DNA from 3 places in the Rhizobium sp. F40D2 genome. Region 1 is predicted to be linked to each of the others. Evidence: riboswitches for the same ligand, from Rfam matches in the RefSeq annotation. Region 1 holds a riboswitch; each other region holds the start of a gene.

Evidence for each region. Region 1 has a riboswitch for cobalamin ahead of ACS4RS_RS15830 (ABC transporter substrate-binding protein). Riboswitches for the same ligand answer to the same signal wherever they lie in the genome.
Region 2: linked by a shared signal. The riboswitch ahead of cobU (bifunctional adenosylcobinamide kinase/adenosylcobinamide-phosphate guanylyltransferase) and the one ahead of ACS4RS_RS15830 (ABC transporter substrate-binding protein) in region 1 are both predicted to bind cobalamin.
Region 3: linked by a shared signal. The riboswitch ahead of bluB (5,6-dimethylbenzimidazole synthase) and the one ahead of ACS4RS_RS15830 (ABC transporter substrate-binding protein) in region 1 are both predicted to bind cobalamin.

What each region holds. Positions count from the first base shown of each region.
Region 1 is NZ_CM131436.1:3,297,974-3,305,361, forward strand. It holds gene ACS4RS_RS15805 (hypothetical protein) at 65-508, shown strand; gene ilvB (biosynthetic-type acetolactate synthase large subunit) at 894-2,612, shown strand; gene ACS4RS_RS15815 (2'-5' RNA ligase family protein) at 2,711-3,241, opposite strand; partial or broken gene ACS4RS_RS15820 (VOC family protein) at 3,276-3,473, shown strand; gene blh (bifunctional sulfur transferase/dioxygenase Blh) at 3,770-5,050, shown strand; cobalamin riboswitch at 5,403-5,657, shown strand; gene ACS4RS_RS15830 (ABC transporter substrate-binding protein) at 5,828-6,844, shown strand; gene ACS4RS_RS15835 (iron chelate uptake ABC transporter family permease subunit) at 6,841-7,388, shown strand, end outside.
Region 2 is NZ_CM131436.1:3,467,978-3,475,365, reverse strand. It holds gene cobN (cobaltochelatase subunit CobN) at 1-1,320, opposite strand, end outside; gene cobW (cobalamin biosynthesis protein CobW) at 1,325-2,374, opposite strand; gene cobU (bifunctional adenosylcobinamide kinase/adenosylcobinamide-phosphate guanylyltransferase) at 2,379-2,906, opposite strand; cobalamin riboswitch at 3,188-3,580, opposite strand; gene ACS4RS_RS16680 (chloride channel protein) at 3,860-5,650, shown strand; gene ACS4RS_RS16675 (adenylate/guanylate cyclase domain-containing protein) at 5,658-6,704, opposite strand; gene ACS4RS_RS16670 (SDR family oxidoreductase) at 7,008-7,388, opposite strand, start outside.
Region 3 is NZ_CM131436.1:3,606,664-3,614,051, forward strand. It holds gene ACS4RS_RS17355 (methyl-accepting chemotaxis protein) at 1-1,325, opposite strand, end outside; partial or broken gene ACS4RS_RS17360 (MFS transporter) at 1,555-1,959, opposite strand; cobalamin riboswitch at 2,080-2,266, shown strand; gene bluB (5,6-dimethylbenzimidazole synthase) at 2,309-2,998, shown strand; gene ACS4RS_RS17370 (DUF2865 domain-containing protein) at 3,002-4,096, opposite strand; gene ACS4RS_RS17375 (RNase H family protein) at 4,251-4,784, shown strand; gene ACS4RS_RS17380 (NADP-dependent malic enzyme) at 4,886-7,198, opposite strand.

The DNA of each region.
Region 1 (7,388 bases):
GAACCATAGCCGCGCTGCGGTGTTTACAGACGTGCTTCTCAATTCCGGCAAAGGAACAATTCCCATGCAAAGATTTCTCCTATCAGGCCTTGCTCTTGCCGCACTCGCCGGCGCCGCCTTCGCTCAACAACCGCCTACCCCGCCGCCCGCCGCGACCCCACCCGCTGCGGTCGACCCGACCTCGCCACCACCGCCGCCGCCGCCGCCAATGAATCCGTCGGCTTCCGCTGACGACGAGCGGATGATGGGCGAGCCGGATGCGCGGCCGGGAGATCGCCCCGATGATCGGTGGCATCGTTCGAGAGACGACATGAGTTTCCGCGACGACAGAGGCTTCCGTGGTTTCCGTGGCCATCGCCCGCCACCGCCGCCGCCGTCCAAGGCCGCCCATTTCCGGATCGAGGATGGCGACACCAGGATCGATCTGAAATGCGCCGAGGACGAACCGATGAAGGCCTGCGCCGACCTCTTGCTCCAGGTGATGGATCGCCTGCAGGGCCAGAACTAGGCTTGAACATCCTGGCATAGCCGGGACGCCGCACGACATTGCAACCGTCCGCGTTCTCTCGCGGGCGGTTTGCAGATTGCAGAAGGCCGCGGCGCCTGCAGCAGCCATTCGTCTCCTCCGCAAGCATTGACGGCAGCCCGATTTGGCTTTAGCTGTGACGCAATGAAAATCGCAATGGTTCTGGCAGTGGTGATCGGGCGCATGGGCAGGATGGTGTAACCATCCGGCGAAAGCACCCATGCGCGGTAAGCAGGCTCCTGACGGGGCCTTTTTTTATGCCCTCAATCCGGGGCGGGCGCCTCGTCGGACTTTCCACACATCATCATACTGATCAAGGAACGGAACCATGAGACCCCGTCATTCCATCGACACCCCGCGCGCGCAGATGACCGGCGCGGAAATCGTTCTCCAGGCACTGAGAGACAATGGCGTCAAGCATATATTCGGCTATCCCGGCGCTGCCGTGCTGCCGATCTACGACGAGCTTTTCCAGCAGGATGACATCAGACACATTCTGGTTCGCCATGAACAGGGAGCCGGCCATGCCGCCGAGGGGTACGCCCGCTCGACGGGCAAGGTCGGCGTCATGCTGGTGACCTCTGGACCCGGCGTCACCAACGCGATCACGCCGCTTCAGGATGCCTTGATGGATTCCGTGCCGCTCGTCTGCCTGTCCGGCCAGGTGCCGACGACGCTGATCGGCTCCGATGCGTTTCAGGAATGCGATACCGTCGGCATCACCCGAGCCTGCACGAAACACAATCGGCTGGTCAACGACGTCAATGAACTCGCGGCGGTCATCCACGAGGCCTTTCGCATCGCCGGATCAGGCCGGCCCGGCCCCGTTCTGGTCGACATGCCCAAAGACGTGCTGTTTGCAAGCGGCAGCTATGCACCGCCTGAGGCTGTCGCCCCGAGACTAAGCTACCAGCCGGACCACAGCTGCGGCATCAGGGAGATCGAGGCTGCGATCGCTTTGATGACAGCGGCACGCAGGCCGGTTATCTGCGTGGGCGGCGGCGTCATCAATTCCGGCCCCGAAGCGGTAAATCGGTTGCGCGAGCTGGTGGAACTCACCGGCTTTCCCGTCACGTCGACGCTGATGGGGCTCGGCGCCTATCCGGCTTCCGGCCCGAACTGGCTGAAGATGGCCGGGCTTCACGGCTCCGATGAGGCCAACATGGCAATACAGGACTGCGACCTTATGCTCTGCATCGGAGTTCGCTTCGACGCCGGGCTCGCCGCCAGCGTCGATGGTTTCTCACCGAACTCCCGGAAGATTCAGATCGATATCGATGCTGCCTCGCTCAACAAGACTGTGCGCGCCGATATCGCCATCCAGGGCGACGCGGGCGGCGTGCTGGCCGAGCTCGTTCGCCTGTGGCGGGCGCTGCCGCAGGCGCCGGACCGGGCGCGGCTGGCCGAGTGGTGGAGCGCGATTGCCGGCTGGCGGGCGCGCCGATCGTTTTCCTATGCGAAGCGCGAGGACGTCATCATGCCGCAATATGCCATCGAGCGGCTTTATGAACTGACGAAGCATCGGGATACCTACATCACGACGGAGGTCGGCCAGCATCAGATATGGGCGGCGCAATCTTACGACTTCGAGCGACCGAACCGTTGGGTGACGTCAGGCGGCCTGGGGACGATGGGATACGGGCTGCCCGCCGCCCTCGGCGTGCAGATCGCCAATCCGAACAGCCTTGTCATCGACATCGCCGGCGATGCCTCCGTGCAGGTGACGATGAAGGAAATGTCGGCCGCCGTGCAGCACAACGCGCCGATCAAGATCTTCATTCTCAACGGCGGCGATCAGGGAACGGCTCGGCAAAGGCAGCACGGAAACCCGGATTTTGTGAAGCTTGCCGAAGCCTATGGCGGACACGGCATTCGCTGCGAGAGGCCCGCCGAACTCGACGATGCGATCCTGGAGATGATCGAGGTGAACATGCCTGTTCTGTTCGATTGCCGCGTTGCCGCACTCGCCGACCGCCTGCCGACGATCGGGGCGGGCAGGGCGCGCAACGAGATGCTGCTGTCCGGCGAGGTTGGCGCCGCGCTGTTTGCCGCGTCAGCCGATGCTGATGGGGAGTGGCGCGTCTAGCGGCTTTGGAGCATGGTTTGAAAATGTCAGTCGCAGCGGTGGATTCTGCGACTGGCGTCGAACCATCAGGCCGCCAATGTAGCCCTGCGCCGGCAGCATCATCGCTGCGCCAACCTGATCTCGCTCAATATCTCAACAGGCGGAAACCGGACACAATCGGCGGCGTCGAAATTTACCGAGAACTGCATGCTGTTTTCGTTCGCCCATTTGATCGCGGCCGCTGATTTCGCCTTCGGCACTTTCGCTGCAATGGTGCAGTGGGGCGCCCAATTGCCGGGTCGATAGTGCTCATGACAGAAGGTAGGATCGATCTTTCGATGGAGAGCCGCGTGCAGTTGGAGAAGATCGCCGTCTGGGATCGGGCGCGCCCAGAGAACGAGGAAGTCGTTCTGAAAATAGCCGATGCCCGAAAAGGCTATGGTCACGGTGGAGCGCGTCCGAAAAATACCTTCAAGCGCCTCGCCCAATCGATCTGCATCAAACGCCTGATAAACTGCGAGGGTGAGGTGCGGAGGATAATTCAAAGCCCGCATCGAAGCCGTCTCTTCGAATGCCGCTGCTTGATCCCAGAGTTTGAAAACCGGCGATGCCGTCTCGTTCAGACATTTGAGGCTGATCCCGTAAGGCATTTGCGAGCGTTATCCAGTCCATCGCGCCTGGACCTTAGGCCGATATCATTGCCGATGTCGAGCGGCTGGAAGGAGCATGGCGGCGGCCGGCATTGCTGAATATCGGGCTGGCGCAAGGGACAATGGTGCGCCCGGCTCGCGGCCGGAATATGCCGACAACTACTATGCTTGCTTCGTTCTCGATCCTGACGGTTACAATATCGAGGCGATGCTCAATGAGCCGGCGGCGTGAGGGTGACGACGCAGGCTCTGCGGAATGACGCGTCGACCTCCTGGACTCCGGAACATTGGCAACGGCAACGTACAAGGATGAGGCTCTTTTGGACGTTGGCGTCTGTCGACCCGATGCCTGATCCCCTCATGCTCTATTCCCGCGCCATCGCCTGCCAGGCGGCAGGCGGGCTGGCGAAGGCACGGTTGCAGGCGCGGGGGTGGCGCCAAGCGACTATTCTTGCGCTCGGCAATATACTTGTGAGATTGTACCGATATACATGCGATACTGCCGATGCAGGCAGCGCGGGGGCTTCGATGACATCCGTGAGGGTCAATGAGCTGATATCGGTGGCGGGGCAGCCCGATGCCGCCGGTTTTGCTGCTTTTGCGGCAGACGGTTTTGCCGGCGTCATCAATGCCCGGCCGGATGGCGAGGAGCCGGGGCAGCCGGGCGATGCGGCGGAAAAGGCTTCCGCCGCCGCCGCGGGGCTCGCCTACAGCTTCGTGCCGGTAAAAGGGGCCGAGATCACCGAGGCCGATATCCGCGCCTTCCAGAGGGCGATGATGCAAGCGAAGGGGCCGGTCGTCGCTCATTGCAAGAGTGGCACACGGGCGCTGACGCTCTATGCGCTCGGAGAGGTGCTCGACGGGCGGATGCAGCCTGGGGAAGTCGAGGCCTTCGGTCAAAACCTCGGCTTCGATCTTGCCGGCGCACGCCGCTGGCTGGAAAAGCGGGCAGGGCAGGCGGTTGTCGTGAAGGCCTTCTTCGAACCCCGCACCTGCAGTGTGCAATATGTCGTTTCGGACCCGGTAACGAAACGCTGCGCCATCATCGACCCGGTGCTCGATTTCGACGAGATGTCGGGTGCGACGGGAACGACCAATGCCGACGCCATCCTCGCGCATATCGACAGCGAAGGGCTAACGGTCGAGTGGATCCTCGACACGCATCCGCATGCCGATCATTTCTCCGCCGCCCACTACCTCAAAGGAAAGACCGGCGCGCCGACGGCGATCGGCGCCCATGTCACCGAGGTCCAGCTGCTCTGGAAGGAAATCTACAACTGGCCGGCACTCGAAACCGACGGCTCGCAATGGGACCGGCTGTTTGCCGAGGGCGACACTTTCGAGATCGGCGGGCTTAAAGCCCGTGTAATGTTCTCGCCCGGCCATACGCTTGCCTCGGTGACCTTTGTGATCGGCGACGCCGCCTTCGTGCACGACACCGTATTCACCCCGGATTCCGGCACGGCGCGCACGGATTTTCCCGGCGGCAGCGCCAGCGCCCTCTGGCACTCGATCCAGGCCATCCTGTCGCTGCCCGAGGAGACCCGGCTCTTTTCCGGCCACGACTATCAGCCTGGCGGTCGCCATCCCCGCTGGGAAAGCACGGTGACCGCCCAGAAGGGCGCCAATCCGCATATATCGGGCATCGACGAGGCCGGCTTTGTGGCGCTGCGCCAGGCGCGCGACCGTACGCTGCCGAAACCGAAGCTGATGCTGCACGCGCTACAGGTCAACATCCGCGGCGGGCGGCTGCCCGAGCCGGAGGAGAACGGCCGGCGCTATCTGAAGATTCCGTTGGATGCCTTGTAGCACGCAAGGCGCAACGTTGCGGCGCGTGCTTCGAGGCTTCGCCCTCCCGGGCTGCGCACCTCAGCATGAGGGAGGTTGGCGGATGCCGCGCCCACAACCATCCCTCAAACGATCTCCTCCACATCCGTCCTGCCAAAATCATTGCCCACATAGAGCAGCCGACTCGGTTACGGATACTCGCATGGCGCTCTCCTGCCCGGCCGGTGCGGCCTGGTTCTTCCGGCTAATTTAGACCAGTCATATAGAGACGCCACCGCGACTATTTTCCTTTGATATGGTTGAAGGGCGCCGGTATTGGCGACCTACCCAAATAGAATCCCCCGCAATAGTTGTTGACGCCGCGCGGGCCGGCGACGTAACTGGGTGTGACGGTTCCCTGAAGATGACTCCAAGGGGATTAATAGGGAACACGGTGAGGACGACCCAGAAGGGACCGAGACCGTGGCTGCCCCCGCAACTGTATGCGGATTGTCGATCATCTCAGGTGTGGTCAGCGACCGGCCATCTCTGAAGGGCTTATAGCTTCGCCACTGCGATATATTGCGGGAAGGCGGATGAAAGACGGATATCCGCAAGCCAGGAGACCTGCCGTCAATCACGATCCAATTAACCGGGCGGGGATGCCCGGACAAGGAACAGACATGATTGACCTTCTGAACCTCCGCCGATTTCCGGCATGCATCCGTCTCGATTGGACCTCCTGCGGCTAGCGCGCGTCAGCGTGCCTTTGGCCGCGCGTGCGGCATTGCCGTGCTTTTTCCTTCAATCGAGGTTTTCATGCGACAGATTCTCGCCACCATGACATTTGCATTCGGGCTGATCGGCCTTGCTGCACCGAGCCTTGCCGCCACCCAATATCCTTTGACCATCACCAATTGCGGTGAGCAGGTGACTTTCCAGAAAGCGCCGTCGAAGATCGTTTCGATCGGCCAGGGCATGACCGAAATTCTCTTCTCGCTCGGCCTTGCCGACAAGATCGCCGGCACGGCCGTCTGGGTCGGTCCCGTCCTGCCGCAATATGCCGAGGTCAACAGCAAGATAAAGCGTCTCGCCGACAATGATCCGAGCTTCGAATCCGTCGTCGGGCGGGAGCCCGACCTGGTGGCGGCCGAGTTCGAATGGCATGTCGGCGCGCAGGGCTCCGTCGGCAACCGGGAGCAGTTCCAGGATCTCGGGATCAATACCTATCTCGCGCCGGCCGATTGCGTCGCCAAGATCAACACCGATGGCGGCGACGGTGTGCGCAAGGAGCTGTTCACGATGGAGCTGATCTATCGTGAAATCGCTGAGCTCTCGGAGATCTTCGACGTGAAGGAGCGCGGCGATGCGCTGATTTCCGAGTTGAAAAAGCGCGAGGCGGATGCCGTCGCGTCGATATCAGCCGCGTCGGGCAAGAGCCTGCCTATCGTCTTCTGGTTCTCCAGCAAGGAAGTCAACGGCGACGCCTTCATCGCCGGCAAGAACAGCGCGCCTGCCTATATCCTGAAGGCGATCGACGCCAGGAATGTCGTCACGACCGAAGAGGAATGGCCGCTGGTCGGCTGGGAAACCATTGCCCAGGCGAACCCGGCCGTCATCGTGCTCGCCACCATGGACCGGCGCCGCTATGCCGCCGACGATCCGAAGGTCAAGATCGATTTTCTCGAGAACGATCCCGTGACCAAGGAGCTCGATGCCGTCAGGAACAAGCACTTCGTGATGATGGACGCGCAATCGATGAACCCGACGATCCGCACGATCGACGGCATCGAGACCTTGGCGAACGGCATCAAATCCTTCGGCCTGTCGCAGTGAAGGCAGTGTCGGTCAGGCAACAAGGATGGTGGGCGCTTGGCACGCTCACCATTTCAGCCATTTTCCTTCTCGGGCTGATGATCAGTCTCGCCGTTTCGATCGGCGAGATCGCGATCCCGCTGGCGACGACGGCGGAGGCAGTCTCCAACCGCCTGTTCGGAACGCAATTCGAGCTCAGCCGCATCCACCAGGGCATCGTCTGGGATTATCGTCTGAGCCGGGCGCTGGTTGCAGCCAGCGCCGGCGCGTCGCTCTCGCTCTGCGGCGCCGTCCTGCAGGCGCTGCTGCGCAATCCGCTGGCCGAGCCCTATGTGCTCGGCATCTCCGCCGGCGCCTCGACGGGAGCCGTCTGCGTGATGATCCTCGGCTTCGGCTACGGTGTTCTCGGCCTGTCCAGCGGCGCCTTCATCGGCGCGGTTGTTGCCTTTCTGCTGGTCGGCTTCCTTGCGACGGGTGCGGGGGGAACCGGCGAGCGCATCATCCTGTGCGGTGTTGCCGGTTCGCAGCTCTTCACTGCGCTGACCTCCTACATCGTGACGACATC
Region 2 (7,388 bases), 170 kb from region 1:
CAGATGCCGGATCAGCGCATCGCCGTCGGTCGGAATATCGGCGAGCGGATAACCCGCCGCCGCCATCGCCCGCAGCACCTCGATGCTGCCGGCAGGCGTATCCAGGCCGACCCCGTTGCCGAGCCGGCCATCGCGGTTCGGATAATTCGCCATCACGAGCGCGATGCGCCGGTCGCGAGCCGGAGTGGCGCGTAGCCGCGCCCAGTTGGCGGCGAGTTCCGCCGTATAGCGCACCCGGCCGGCATCCGGTTCACTGGCGACAACGTTGGTCTCGACGGCAGCATCGTAAAGCGCCGCCGTCTTGAAGGAGACCGCCCGCGCCAGCACCCGGCCATCAACTTCGGGCAGCGCCACGTTCATGCCGAGATCCCGCGCCGACAGGCCTTGCGCCGAAGCTGTCCATGTCTCCCGCGACGAGGCCGACAGGATCGCCTGCAGCACCATTGCCCCGTTCGCCTCCAGCACTGTCGGCTGCCGGTTGGCGCCGGGTGCCGAGACCGCAAAGCCGGTCGTATTGATCACGACATCGGGTTTCAGCGCTGAAAACACGCTTTCGATAATGCCTGTCGAAACCGGATCCTTGAGGCTATAGGCAAAGACTGGTAGCGGCCGAAGGCCTTGCGCCTGCAAGGCGTCGATCAGCGCCTCGATCGGCTTGGTCTCGCCGCTCTGCACGAGGGCGCGGTAGAAGCTGATGGCGGCGATTGGCCTCACCGCCACCTTCTCCGTCGAATGCGCGGTCATCCGCCGCCACTCCTCGACCCCGATCAGCTCCTGCCCCGGCCACCAGATGCCGGCCTTCATCAACGGCACCGCCGGCGCCGGCTTCTTCGCGCCCGACAGCATCGCCCCGGCATAATCGAGAAAGGCGCGCGCATTGGCGTCGCCGCCCTCGATGAGATAGGACCAGAGTGCATCGAGATCGTCGGCAGCGAGGTTCGAGAAGGGTACCAGCCCCGCATCCGGCCTCGCATCGCCCGGCAGCACCGCAATCTGCGCGCCGGCGCGGGAGGCTGTCGCATGCAGCGCTTCCAGCGCATAGCGGAAATAGCTGGCGCCGCCGAGCGCACGAACGATGATGAGCTTGGCGTGCCGCGCCGTGCGCTCGACATAGGTATCGACCGACATCGGGTGCTTGAGGCTCATCAGGCTCGCAAGCCTCAGCGAATGCGGCCCACCGCAGGCGCGATGGGCGGCCGCGATCGCCGCAAGCTCGCTGTCGGCAGCCGACAGGAACAGGATATCGCCCGGCGTCTGACCGAGATCGATCGCCTCCTCGCCGTCGCTGATCGTTCCCTGCTGGGCCAGAAGCAGATGCATGGGTTTACGCCAGCGCCTCGATCGCCGCCTTGACCGCGCCTTGATCCATCTCATGCAGACCGATGACGACGAGGCGCGTGCCGCGCTTTTCGCCAGGCGCCCAGGCGCGGTCGAAATAGTGGTCGATGCGGCTGCCGACGGCTTGGAGCTGCAGGCGCATCGGCTTGCCCGAAACATCGACGAAGCCCTTGAGGCGCAGCACGTCATGGGCTGATATGATGCTCTTCAGCGACTCGGCGAAGCCGGCGGGATCGGCGACCGGGCCGAGATCGACGACGAAGCTGTCGAATTCGTCATGATCGTGCGGCGTGCCGTCCTCATGCTCCAGCTCGTGGTGAGACTTGCGGTTGGCGATATCGTCCTCTGTGCCTATGCCGAGGCCGAGCAGGATGCCGGCCGGCACCGCGCCGTTTTTCGCCTCGATCATCGCCGGTTTGCGCTGGGTGCGGGCGGCGACCTCGTCGCGCACCCGGCCGAGACCGGCCACGTCGATCAGGTCGGTCTTGTTGAGCACAATGAGATCGGCGCAGGTGAGCTGATCCTCGAACAGTTCCTCGATCGGGCTCTCGTGATCGAGCGATTGATCCTCGCCGCGCGCCGCCTCGACGGCATCGTGGTCGTCGGCGAAACGTCCGGCGGCGACAGCCGCGCTGTCGACTACCGTGATGACGCCGTCGACGGTCACCTGGGTACGAATATCAGGCCAGTTGAAGGCCGCCACCAGCGGCTGTGGCAAAGCCAGGCCCGAGGTTTCGATGACGATATGGTCGGGCCGCTGCCCGCGTTCCAAGAGCTTCGTCATCGTCGGAATGAAATCGTCGGCAACCGTGCAGCAGATGCAGCCATTGGTGAGCTCGATGATATCGTCCTCGCTGCAGTTCTCCGCACCGCAGCCCTTCAGTACCTCGCCGTCGACACCGAGATCGCCGAATTCATTGATAATCAGCGCGATCTTTTTGCCGCCGGCATTGGTAAGCAGGTTGCGGATCATCGTCGTCTTGCCGGCGCCGAGGAAACCGGTGATGACGGTCGCAGGAATCTTATGTTGGCTCATGGATTTAACCCTTCATTTTCAGCGGCAGGCCTGCCGCGATGAAATAGACTTCGGCGGCCTTTGCCGCGATCATCTGGTGGAGCCGGCCGGCATGATCGCGAAAATCCCGCGCCATCCGATTGTCCGGCACGATGCCGAGGCCGACCTCGTTGGAAACGAAAACAAGGCGCGCCTTTGCCCGCGGCAAATAATCGGCGAGCGCCAAAAATTCCGCCGCCATATCGCGCTCCGCCATCATCAGATTGGTGACCCAGAGTGTGAGGCAGTCGATCAGCACGACCCGGCCCTCACCGTCGATGGCGGCGAGCTTGCCGACGAGATCGAACGGCTCCTCATGCGTCGTCCATGACGGGCCGCGATCAGCCCTGTGTTGGGCAATGCGGGCCTGCATCTCTTCGTCCCAGGCCCGGCCGGTCGCGAGATAGTGGCGATCAAGGCCGGTTGAAACGACAACGTTTTCGGCAAAGCGGGATTTACCGGAGCGTGCGCCGCCGAGGATGAAGACTGTAGTGATCGATAGAGCGGTCGTCATGCGCAAACGGCCCTTTGACGGGGTACTGCGCTCCACCCACCCTCATTCCTGTGCTCGTCACAGGAATCCAGCCACGGCGCGTCCGCGCCGTGAATGACTCTCATTCGGGAAGGTAGTCTCCCGCGCCCAAGGACTTGGGTGCACTGGATTCCTGTGACAAGCACAGGAATGAGGGTGGAGAGGAAAGTGCTCCCCTGCACCGCACGAGGCAGCGCCGAATTCAATCGTTCAGCCAAAACAACCTCCGTGCTGGCAGCGGGTCTCTTGCCCAGGGTTGGGCTTTTCGCCCGGCACGAGTGGCAGGTCTCCTGGCTCGCGGTTGTCGGCCGCGATCGGGGCGGACCGGAAACCGGTCGCCCCTGATCGTGCCAGCGAATCTGCCTCGCCTTCCCGGCTGCATTGGTGAAGAAGTGGACGATTCGTAGAAATGGAGGCGTCCGACCCCGGTTGATCACCATGCATGTCCAGTGGCTTTTCCGGCATGCCGCCCGTCCCGCCCGCCGACACGATTGCATGCGGGCAGGAAGGGCTCGATGCCGGATGGAAGACCCTGACCGCTCTACAGTCGCGGGGTCGGCTGTGATGAAGGCGCCCGGTGTGGGTCCGCCCCGTCACATTCCCTTTTCATCCGGAAGGCATAACGCCGATCCGGAACCATCCGTTATATCCGAGGATGGTCAGATGACCATCCGCGTGGGATGGTCTTGAGGCCATCCGTTGAGGGATGGTTAGGCAAGGTGAGGAGTGAAGTCAACCGGCCTTGACGGCCGGCCGCCGGCGGCAAGGCAGGCACGTTCATTGAAACACGACTTACTCCACCAGAAATATCGTCATTTATCAGAGGTTTACGTCATAAATATTTGACCCGCGCGCCGGCTTTTCGCCGCAATTACACTGCAAGCGGACTGCGCCATCGCCCTTGACCGGGCCTCTTCCTGCCTAGTTGTCTTGCCATGCTTATGAAATTGGATCGGCGCCGGTTCCGAGCGCTGCGTGTTTTCTTCGATCCGGGGCGGCTGCGCGCGCTGACCCGCCGCAGCGAAGTCGGCCTGTCTCTGGCGGGCGCTGTCGTCGGCATTGCCTCCGGTCTTGCCGTGACCGGCATGAGCTTCGTCTCGAATGAACTGCATCAGTTGGTCTTCGGCATCGCCGACAGCGAAAGACTGAGTTCGTCGGTGATCGGCGACAAGCTGCTGCTACTCACCGCCCCGGTCATCGGCGGCATCCTGCTCGGCCTGTTGCTCTTCATTTTGGCCAAACGCCGTAAGAAGCCGATGGTCGATCCGATCGAGGCCAATGCGCTGCATGGCGGCCGCCTGTCCTTGACCGACAGCATCATCGTCGCCGTGCAGAACCTGATCTCCAATGGTTTCGGCGCCTCCGTCGGCCTGGAGGCCGGCTACACCCAGCTTGCAGCGGGCCTCGCCTCGAAATTCGGCCTGAAGCTGCAGCTTCGCCGCGCGGATCTGCGCGTCCTCGTCGGCTGCGGCGCAGCCGGCGCCATCGCCGCCGCCTTCAACGCGCCGCTGACCGGCGCCTTCTATGCCTTCGAGCTGATCATCGGCACCTATACGATCGTCTCGCTGACCCCTGTGGTCGTCTCAGCCCTCGTTTCCACCCTGATCGCAAGGCTGCTCACCCATGGCGATTTCACTATCGACATCGGCAGCTTCGGCACAGTCGTGCCGGCCGATTATATCCCGGCGCTGCTGCTCGGCGCGGTCTCAGCCGGCGTCGGCATCCTGATCATGCAGGGCGTCGCCTTCGTCGAAGAACTGGCGCGGAAGAGCGCGATCGCCCCGCCCTTCCGGCCAGCGCTCGGCGGCATCGTCGTCGGGCTGCTGGCGATGATCTCGCCGCAGGTGCTTTCGGCTGGCCACGGCGCACTCCATCTGAACCTTTCCCGCGACGTGGCCGTCCCGGCGCTGATCGGCCTCTTCCTGTTGAAATCCTTGGCTTCGGCGATCTCGATCGGCTCGGGCTTCAGGGGCGGCCTGTTCTTCGCCTCGCTGTTCATGGGCGCCCTGCTCGGCAAGCTCTTTGCCTATTGCGGTCCCTATTTTGCCGATGCGACGCTGACGCCCGTCATTTATGCCGTGGTCGGCATGAGTTCGCTTGCCGTCGCCGTCATCGGCGGGCCGCTGACGATGACGTTCCTGGCGCTCGAAATCACCGGCGACTTCCCGATCACGGCGCTGGTGCTCGCCGCCGTCATCACCTCCTCGCTCGTCGTGCGCTCGACCTTCGGCTACTCCTTCGCCACATGGCGCTTCCATCTGCGCGGCGAAAGCATCCGCAGCGCCCATGACGTCGGCTGGATCCGCAACCTGACGGTGGACAAGCTGATGCGCGCCGACGTCAAGACGGCAAAGGCGGGCATCTCGCTGGAGGAATTCAAGCAGGCCTTCCCGATCGGCTCGACCCAGCGCGTTATCCTCGTCGAAGAGAGCGACAAATATGCCGGCCTCGTGCTGGTGCCGGAGATCTACGCCAACCCGACCGACGCGCAGGACGAAGGCAAGACGCTCGCCGATTTCATCCACTACCGCAACGATTTCCTGCAGCCGCAGATGAATGCCAGGCAGGCGGCGGCGATCTTCGACAAGAGCGAAAGCGAAGCACTCGCCGTCGTCAACAACCTGATCGAACGCAAGGTGATCGGCCAGCTCAGCGAAAGTTATACGCTGCGCCGCTACAGCGAAGAACTTGACCGCCGCCGCCGCGAGGTCTCAGGCGAAATCTGAAGGGCTGCTATGACCCTGCGCCGGCCAGCCGGAAGACGTCGGCCTTCTTCGACACGCCCCGCAATTCGAACGATCCGAGATACTCGCAGGGGACGGCTGACGTCGCCGCGAAGCTCTCCGACAGCAGCAGGTCCTGCTCGAGCATTCCGCAGAGCCTTTCCAGCCGCGAGGCTTCGTTGACCGCCCTGCCGATCACCGTGAAGTCGAGCCTGTCGTGGGCGCCGACGTTTCCGTAGAAAACTTCGCCGAGATGCAGCACGACATCGATGCCGATATCGGGGCCTCCGTTGCGCGTCCGCTCGCGATTGAGCTCTTCGTTGGCCTTCAGCAGATTCTGCGCCGAAGCCAACGCCGCCCTGCAGGCTTTTTGCGGATCCTCGGCCTCGGTCGGAAAGATCGCCAGCACGCTGTCGCCCATGAATTTGAGGATCTCGCCGGAATTTTCCTCGACATGCCGGCCGATCAGCTCGAAATGCTCATTGAGAAACCCGACGATCTCCGCGGGCTGATAGACCTCGGTCAAAGCCGTGAAATTGCGAAGGTCGGCCAGCAGGATGGCGGCATCGATGGAACCGCCCATTCCTCTGCGGGTTTCGCCGGCAAGGATGCGCGCACTCGTTCTAGCGCCGGTATAGACCGCGAGGATGTCGCTCGCCGTCTTCGACACCGCCACGCGGTAAGCCGCCAGTCCGAGTGCCGGGAATAGCGCTGCGACGACCGCCAGTTGATCATCGGAAAATCCGCCCGGTGCATCGCTCGTCAGCGAGAAACCAAGCCCGCGCAGCGCGACTTCCTTCGGGAATTCGAAAAGGCTGATCACGTGATCCGTGCCCCCGGAAAGCGCAAACTCGTGAAGCTCGGTATAATCGAGACCCTCGCCCCTCGCCAAGTTCCATCGCCCCGTTCTTTCGCCGCGGCTCAAAAGGTGAAAGATCGGCGTCTTCTCGAAGTCACGCTCCGTCGCACTGCCGTGCTCGGCATTTTCAAGGACGGTCTCACCGCCCCGGATGAAATTGGCCGCGACGCCGCGATACATGGGATGCAGGGACGGCATTCTTATACTCGCCCGCCAGATCGGAAACCCGTCCGCGATCAGCCGCTCGCACAGGCCGGAAACGAGGTCGCCAATATGGTCGCTGGTGATTCCCTGCTCTATAATCCATTGAATATGATCGCTAATTTTCGAACCTCCACATGAGCCGGCGCAACCTTATGACGGCAAATCGGGCAAATGGGCGGCGATGCCGAACCGGCTGACGCCCTATTAATTGATAGTCGCGCCAAGCCGATATTTCCAGCCGTCATCAACGGCAAGTCTTTTCATACGAAGCCGGCACAACGCCGGCGGGTATCGTCCTCACATCCTGACCGTCATGCCGCCGTCGACAGTCAACACATGGCCGTTGACGAAGGAGGCGGCGCCGCTTGCAAGAAACAGCGCCGCGCCGGCGATCTCGTCCGGGCGTCCCCAGCGTTGGACCGGGATGCGCTGGCGCACGAAGGGCATCAATTCCTCATTCGCGGCCATTTCCGCGTTCGTCTCCGTGGCGAACCAGCCGGGTGCAATCGCGTTGCTGGTGATGCCGTAAGGGCCGAATTCGACCGCCATGCCGCGCATCAGGCCGGTCAAGCCCTGCTTGGCGGCGGGGTAGACGCAATCGCCGGGCATGACGACATGACCGCTGATCGAGGTCACCGCGATCAGGCGGCCATAATTGCGCCGCTTCATCAGCACCGC
Region 3 (7,388 bases), 310 kb from region 1:
GCCAGCAAGTTCGTCTGGAACGCGATTTCATCGATGACGCCGATGATGCGGCCGATCTGGCTCGACGAGGTCTGGATCCGGTCCATCGCCCCGATCGCGTCGCGCACCACCGTCGCCGAGACATGAGCGCTACGCTTCGTTTCCTCGACCAGCTTCCCGGCACTCTCGGCCTGCTGCGACGACACTCTGACCGTGGTGGTCACCTCATCCAGTGCCGCGGCGGTCTGTTCCAAGGCTGCCGCCTGCTGTTCGGTCCGCTTGGCGAGCTGATCGGCGGAGGATGCAAGTTCGCTCGACCCGCCCTCAACCGCAACGGAAGCGATCTTGATCTCGGTCAATGCAGCCGCGACCGCTTCGACCATGCGGTTGAAATCCTGCCGCAGTTTGTCGAATTCGGGGCCGAGATCGGCCAGGTGTATCGAGAAGTCGCCGGCGGCGAGCTTTTCCAATTCATTTGCGAGCGCTGTCATGACCAGCCGCTGAGCGTTGCTGGCTTCTTCCGTCAAAGATGCGTTCCGCGCCCGTTCGGCGTCGAATGAGGCGCTCTGCTCGGCCGCGGCCTGCTCTCTTTCGACCTTGGCAATCGCCTCGTTCCGGAAAACTTCCAGGGCGCGTGCGAGGAAACCGATCTCGTCGCCATTTTCCCTATAGGTGACAGGAGAGGCGAGATCGCCTTTCTGCAACGCGCTGATCCGCTCGCTGAGAATTCGGAGGGGGCGGCCGACAAGGCTACGCATGGCGAGAAGGAAGGCGACAACGGCGATTGCGGTGATCAAGAACTGCGTCAGCAGCGAAATCAGCACCTTCTGCTTGACTTCGGCAGCGATTTTTTCGACCGACCAATTGGTGACGACGTAGCCGGTCGCCTTGCCCGATTTATCCAGCGGAAGCGGCGCGATGATCGTCACAACACCGGCAGATATTCCGCTGTCATCGATCGTCGTTTTCTCAGGTTTGGCGCTGAGGCTCTTTGCCAGATCGGCGGGTGCGGGCAAACCGCTGATGCCATCGCGCGTCCACGTATCGACGGCGGCAGGTTCGGCGTTGAAGGCGGCAAACTGCACAAGATCAAGCGAGGGGTCGTCGCGGTAGAGCGAATAGGCCTCGCGAACGGCGTTCGCCTTGCCCCATTTCACACCACCGGCGGCCAGGGACGCAAACTGCTCCGCATCTTTGGACCAGTTCGCCTTGGCGCCATCGATCAACGCCTTGGTTTCGTACATCCAGGTGTAGGTGGCAAAGGCTGAGATGCCGCAAAGGTTGACGGTCACGATAATCGCCGCGAGCTTGGCTGTCAGAGGCATCGTTTTCAAAAACTGGAACATTCCGTGGGGCCTGGAATTGCGGCTCAGTCAGATCTGTTCCGACCGGCGTATCAACACGGGCATCCACGCTGACGGTTGCATCACGAGCGCTCATGCCCATGTCCTGATAGCAACCCAAAACGCGCAGACGCAGTGTGTCTTTGATGTGTGAACAAATCATAAAGTGGAAGGGTAAGCCGGAGAGGACGCGTGTCATTTCGCCGCTGCGCCGGCCGGCAATTTGGGTTGATCAGCTGTTTTCTGCGATCGCCTCTTTGGGCTCGCCTTGGTGGCGCTTGCGGCGGCACGTCGTCAGTTTGGCGCCGGCATCGCGCGGCAGGCGCAGGAAGGTGATGCAGGCCAGCGCCGAAATCATTGAGACACTGAAGAAGGCGGTGTGAAAATCCGAGACTAGCAGCTTGCCGCCGTGGAAGCTGGTCGAAATTTCCAGGATACCACCGGCGATCGGCACGCCCATCGTCATGGAGATACGCTGGGCAATGGCGTTGATCGCGGTCGCCTGGCTGCTGGCAACATGGCCGAAGGCCATGGCGAATGGCTGTGGAATCATCTGTTCCATGAACAGGGCGACCGCAAGGGTCATGGGTGTCTGGCGGGGCGCGGGCAACCGGGCTGCAAAGAGAAAAATTGCGGCGCCACGGGCGTCGGTTGGGATCTGTTCGTTTCTACGGCAGCGATGCGCAGCTGTCCACGCGATCGATGTCACAGGCAGTTGAATGCGGCATGAGGCCGCTTGCCGCAGAGTCAGTTTGCTGAAATAGATGCGCCGTCAGGTGCCCGCTTTTCAAGCGGGAGAATCGGGAATCCGGTGCAAGACCGGAACGTGCCCAACGCTGTAAGGCTGACGTTCGCCGCTTCATCATGCCACTGGCTTTCGCCGGGAAGGCTGCGGCAGACGGATGACGCCGAGTCAGAAGACCGGCCTGGCAAGATAGACCCAACCCGCGCGGACGGCGGGCGGTTGCGTTGTTGGGGATTTGACGATGCGACCCTTTGATGAGGATGCCCTGTCAGTGGCGTCCGGTTTTTCCTTGGCCGAACGCGAGGCCGTTTATCATGCGATCATGACGCGGCGCGACGTTCGCAGCCAGTTCCTGCCTGAGCCCTTGCCCGACGACGTGGTGGAACGGCTGTTGACGGCCGCCCACCACGCACCCTCCGTCGGCTTCATGCAGCCGTGGAATTTCATTCTGGTGAAAAGTCCAACGGTGCGAGCGCGCATCCGGGATGCCTTTGCCAAGGCCAACGAGGAAGCGGCATTGATGTTTGAGGGCGAGCGGCGGCAGGCTTACCGCGCCCTCAAGCTCGAAGGCATCGTGGAGGCGCCGCTCGGCATCTGCGTGACCTGTGACCCCACCCGCAGCGGCAGCGTGGTGCTGGGGCGCACGCACAACCCGCGGATGGACAGCTATTCCACAGTCTGCGCCATTCAGAATCTCTGGCTGGCGGCCCGCGCCGAAGGGGTCGGCATTGGCTGGGTCAGCATCTTTCGCGAAGCCGACCTGAAGACCATTCTCGGCATACCCGAGCATATCGAGGTGGTTGCCTGGCTCTGCGCCGGTTTCGTCGAGCGGCTCTATGACCAGCCGGAACTCTCGGTCAAAGGCTGGCGGCAGCGGCTGCCGCTCGAGGAAACCGTCTTCCACGATGGCTGGGGAAGGAGCGAGAGGTAGCGATCACTGCTGCTGCGGCTGCGGGCCGGGTGCGGCAGGATTGGCAAGGTCGATCGAGCCCTGGTCGCCGGCGAGGAATTGGGGGCCGACCTGGCGGACCTTGTTCTGCGTGGGGTCGTAGGGACGATCCGGAACCGATGGCTGCGGCGCGGCGGCTGCCGCGCTATCCTTCACCGGCGGATTGGTGTGGATGGTGGTGATCGATCCCTGTTGCGGTGGCTGGCTTATCGCTTGATTGCCGCGCATCTCGTCGTAATAGGCGGTGAGATTGCAGGCGCAGGCGTTTTTCTCGCCGGGCGCGCGGCTTTTGTAGGCGAAGGCGTTCTTCATGGCGCTGTAGGGTGTGCCGGTTGCGACCGAGATCATGTTCGAGGCTTCCGTGCTCGTCACGTCGCGATAGAAAAGCTGGGTCTCGATGCCGGGGCACATCTTGGCGCAGGTCTGCGCATCGCGGCCGAAATCGACCGACGTGGCGTTCGAGCTGATCGGGAAGAAGCCGCCGTCGCAGCTGCGCACGCAGATGGTGCTGACCGGCGAGAGCATATCGGCCCGCGGCAGGCCGTAACGCGGATCAGCCTCCTGACCGCCGCCGAGCGGTATGAAGGTATCGGAGCGCATCGCCTGTTCCTCGACGCTTGGGGCGGGGTCGTTGGCGCTGCGTTCGGAGGGTGCGTAGAAATTCTCGCTGTTGCAGCCGTTGCGGTCGAGCGCGGCCATCAGTTCGCGGCGGGCATCATCGGCGCCGTTCCGGCCGGCAAGCTCGTTGCGCCGGTCCTGGAGATAGCCGATATTGTCGATCATCCTGGTTTCGGCCTGCGAGAGCTCGGTGCAATAATCGGCATTCTCGCCGCCGATCACCACCATGCTACCTGAGGTGCAGCCGTAACTGCGCAGGTCGTTGCGAACCTTGCGCAGCTCGAGGTTCTGCTCGGCCATGGCGCTGGCATATTGCCGGGCTTCCGGGCCGTTGCCATTGCCGATCGTTCGCGGCAGGTCGGCGAGACGGCCGCGCAGGTCCTCGCAGATGGCGCTGGTCTGCGCAGCGGCGGGCGCTGCGAAGGCGAGAAGGAGGGCAAGAGACAGGTTTCGGCGTTTCACGGCGTCGTCCCGGAATGAGCAAACGGTCGGTGGGGCGAATGCGACGTCACTCCGCCGCGCGTTTCCTCTTAACGTATTTCTCTTAATAAGCTCGGACAAAATACTAGCGTATTTTCGTGATCTTATCCAGCAATCGCCCGAGACCCCGGTGAAAATGACAGGCTTTCCCGACGAGATCCGATCCTCCGCACCGGCATCAGCCGGACCGGAATCCCAGCAGGGGCTGCACGTCTTCGCGGACGGTTGTTATGAGCCCGGTTCCGGGCGTGGAGGCTGGTCGTTTGTCGCTTATCGCGATGCGGTGGAAATCGCCTCCGGCTTCGGCGGCGCTGAAGACTCCAGCAATAATTCCATGGAATTGACCGCCGTTCTCAGGGCAGCCATGTGGATCAATTGCCAAACAGCTGGCGAAGCCGCGGTCATCTGGTCCGATTCCATCTATGCCGTCAAAGGCTGCAACGGCCGGCGACATATCTGGAAGAACAACGGCTGGAAGAAGAGCAGCCCGAACGGGAATGGGCGAAGGCGAATGATCGACAATGCGGACATCTGGAAAGCCGTCGATCTTCAGCTATCCCTGAATGGCCTGGTGGCCATTGCCTGGTGCAAGGGTCATTTAGGGATTGCCGGCAACGAGCGCGCGGATGCGCTCGCAGATCAAGGACGTCTGTCGATAACCGGTGGCTGATACGGCGCTGGCCGGTTTCAGACTCGTGTCGTTGGTTTGTTGCAACCGGCTTAGAGCGGTTCAGCTTCCCGGAAGCGCAGAACCGCTCTAAGCTTTTGTTCTTACGCCGGCTGCGATGCCTCGACGACGGCGAGGGCGGCCATGTTGACGACGCCTCGGGAGGTGACCGAAGGCGCCAGGATGTGGGCGGGCAGGGCGGCACCGAGCAGGATCGGCCCGACATGCAGGCCGTCCGTCATCGACTTGACGACGCCGAGCGTGATGTTGGCGGCGTCGAGGTTCGGGAAGACCAGCAGGTTCGCCTCGTCGTGCAATGTCGTATCCGGCATGACGCGCTTGCGCAGCGCTTCGGTGATGGCGCTTTCGCCGTGCATTTCGCCGTCGACCTCGAGATCTGGGGCGGTCTCGCGAACCAGATGGAGGGCGTTGCGCATTTTCGTGGCGCTTTCTGATCTGCGCGAGCCGAAGTTGGAGTGCGAGACGAGGGCGGCGCGTGGGGTGATGCCGAAACGGCGGATTTCCTCGGCCGCCAGCACCGTTGCCTCGGCAACTTCCTCGGCGCTCGGATTGAAGGTGACGTAAGTGTCGGTGAAGAAGGTGGCGCCGCGCTGCGAGATCATCAGGCTGAGGGCTGAGAAATCGCGGACATTCTTGCGCTTGCCGATGATCTGGCGGACGTCGCGCAGATGCTTTTCATAGCGGCCTTCCAGACCGCAGATCAGCGCATCGGCCTCGCCGCGCCGCAGCGCCAGCGCGCCGATGACGGTGGTATTGGTACGCACGATGGTGCGGGCGGCTTCCGGGATGACACCGCGGCGGCCGACCAGGGAGAAATAGAGATCGACATATTCGCGGAAGCGCGGATCGTCTTCCGGATTGATGACCTCGAAATCCTGCAGCGGCCGGATGCGCAGGCCGTAGCGCTTGAGGCGCGTCTCGATGACCTGCGGGCGGCCGATGAGGATAGGGTCGGCAAGGCCTTCCTCAAGCAGCACCTGGGCGGCGCGCAGCACGCGCTCATCTTCGCCTTCGGAAAAGATGACGCGCTTGCGCTCGGCGGCCTTTGCCGCGGTGAAGATCGGCTTCATGACGAAGCCGGAGCGGAAGACGAAGCGGTTCAACTGATCGAGATAGGCGTCGAAATCCTGGATCGGCCGGCGCGCCACGCCGCTCTGTTCGGCAGCCTTTGCCACCGCAGGCGCGATGCGCAGGATGAGGCGCGGATCGAAGGGCGAGGGGATCAGGTAATCCGGGCCGAAGACCGGGGTCTCGCCGGAATAGGCACGGGCGGCGACATCGGACGGCTCTTCGCGGGCAAGGGCAGCGATGGCGCGCACGGCGGCCATCTTCATTTCCTCATTGATCGTCTCGGCGCCGCAATCGAGCGCGCCGCGGAAGATATAGGGGAAGCAGAGGACGTTGTTGACCTGGTTGGCGAAATCCGAACGGCCGGTGCAGATCATCGCGTCGGGACGGGCGGCACGGGCGAGATCGGGCATGATCTCAGGCGTCGGATTGGCGAGCGCCATGATCAGCGGCTTGTCGGCCATTTGCGCCAGCAGCTCAGGCTTTAGGACGCCTGCGGCCGACAGGCCGAGGAAGACATCGGCCCCGCCGATATTTTCGGCGAGCGTGCGGGTGTCGCTCTTTTGGGCGTAGACGGATTTCCATTCGTCCATTAGCTCGGTGCGGCCCTCATAGACGAGGCCTTCGAGATCGTGGACCCAGATGTTTTCGCGTTTTGCCCCGAGAATGACCAGCAGGTTGAGGCAGGCAAGGGCGGCGGCGCCGGCGCCTGAGGCGACGATCTTGACGTTTTCGATGGCCTTGCCGGCGAGTTCCAGTCCGTTGAGGATCGCGGCGGCGACGATGATCGCCGTGCCGTGCTGGTCGTCGTGGAAGACCGGGATCTTCATCTTTTCACGCAGGCGCCGCTCGACCTCGAAGCATTCGGGCGCCTTGATGTCTTCGAGGTTGATGCCGCCGAAGGTCGGCTCCAGCGAGGAGACGGTCGAGACCATCTGCTCGACGCTTGCGGCATCGATCTCAATATCGAAGACGTCGATGCCGGCGAATTTCTTGAAGAGCACGGCCTTGCCCTCCATGACCGGTTTTGAGGCCAGCGGGCCGATATTGCCGAGGCCGAGCACGGCGGTGCCGTTGGAGATGACGGCGACGAGATTGGCGCGCGAGGTATATTCGGCTGCCATCTCAGGATTGTCGCGGATCGCGAGGCAGGGAGCGGCAACGCCGGGCGAATAGGCGAGCGCCAGGTCGCGCTGATTGCCGAGCGGCTTGGTTGCCTGGATCTCCAGCTTGCCGGGGCGGGGATAGCGGTGGAAGAACAGCGCCTGCTCGTCGAGATCGCCGCTCGTCAGGTTCTTGTCCGTCTTGGATTTTTCCTGGTGATCCATTGCCGCCTCCGTGCACGTCTTTTTTGAAGTTCCTCCATACATCAATCGGATACGGGCGACAGTATGGAAATGGGGGACGGGAGAAGTTTTCGTGAGGTGGGCTTCCGGTGACTGCAGCGGCAATTGGCTAATCCTTTTGGAAAACTTGTTTGGCAATCACCGCAGGCGCAATATGCCAGCGCGACGGTGC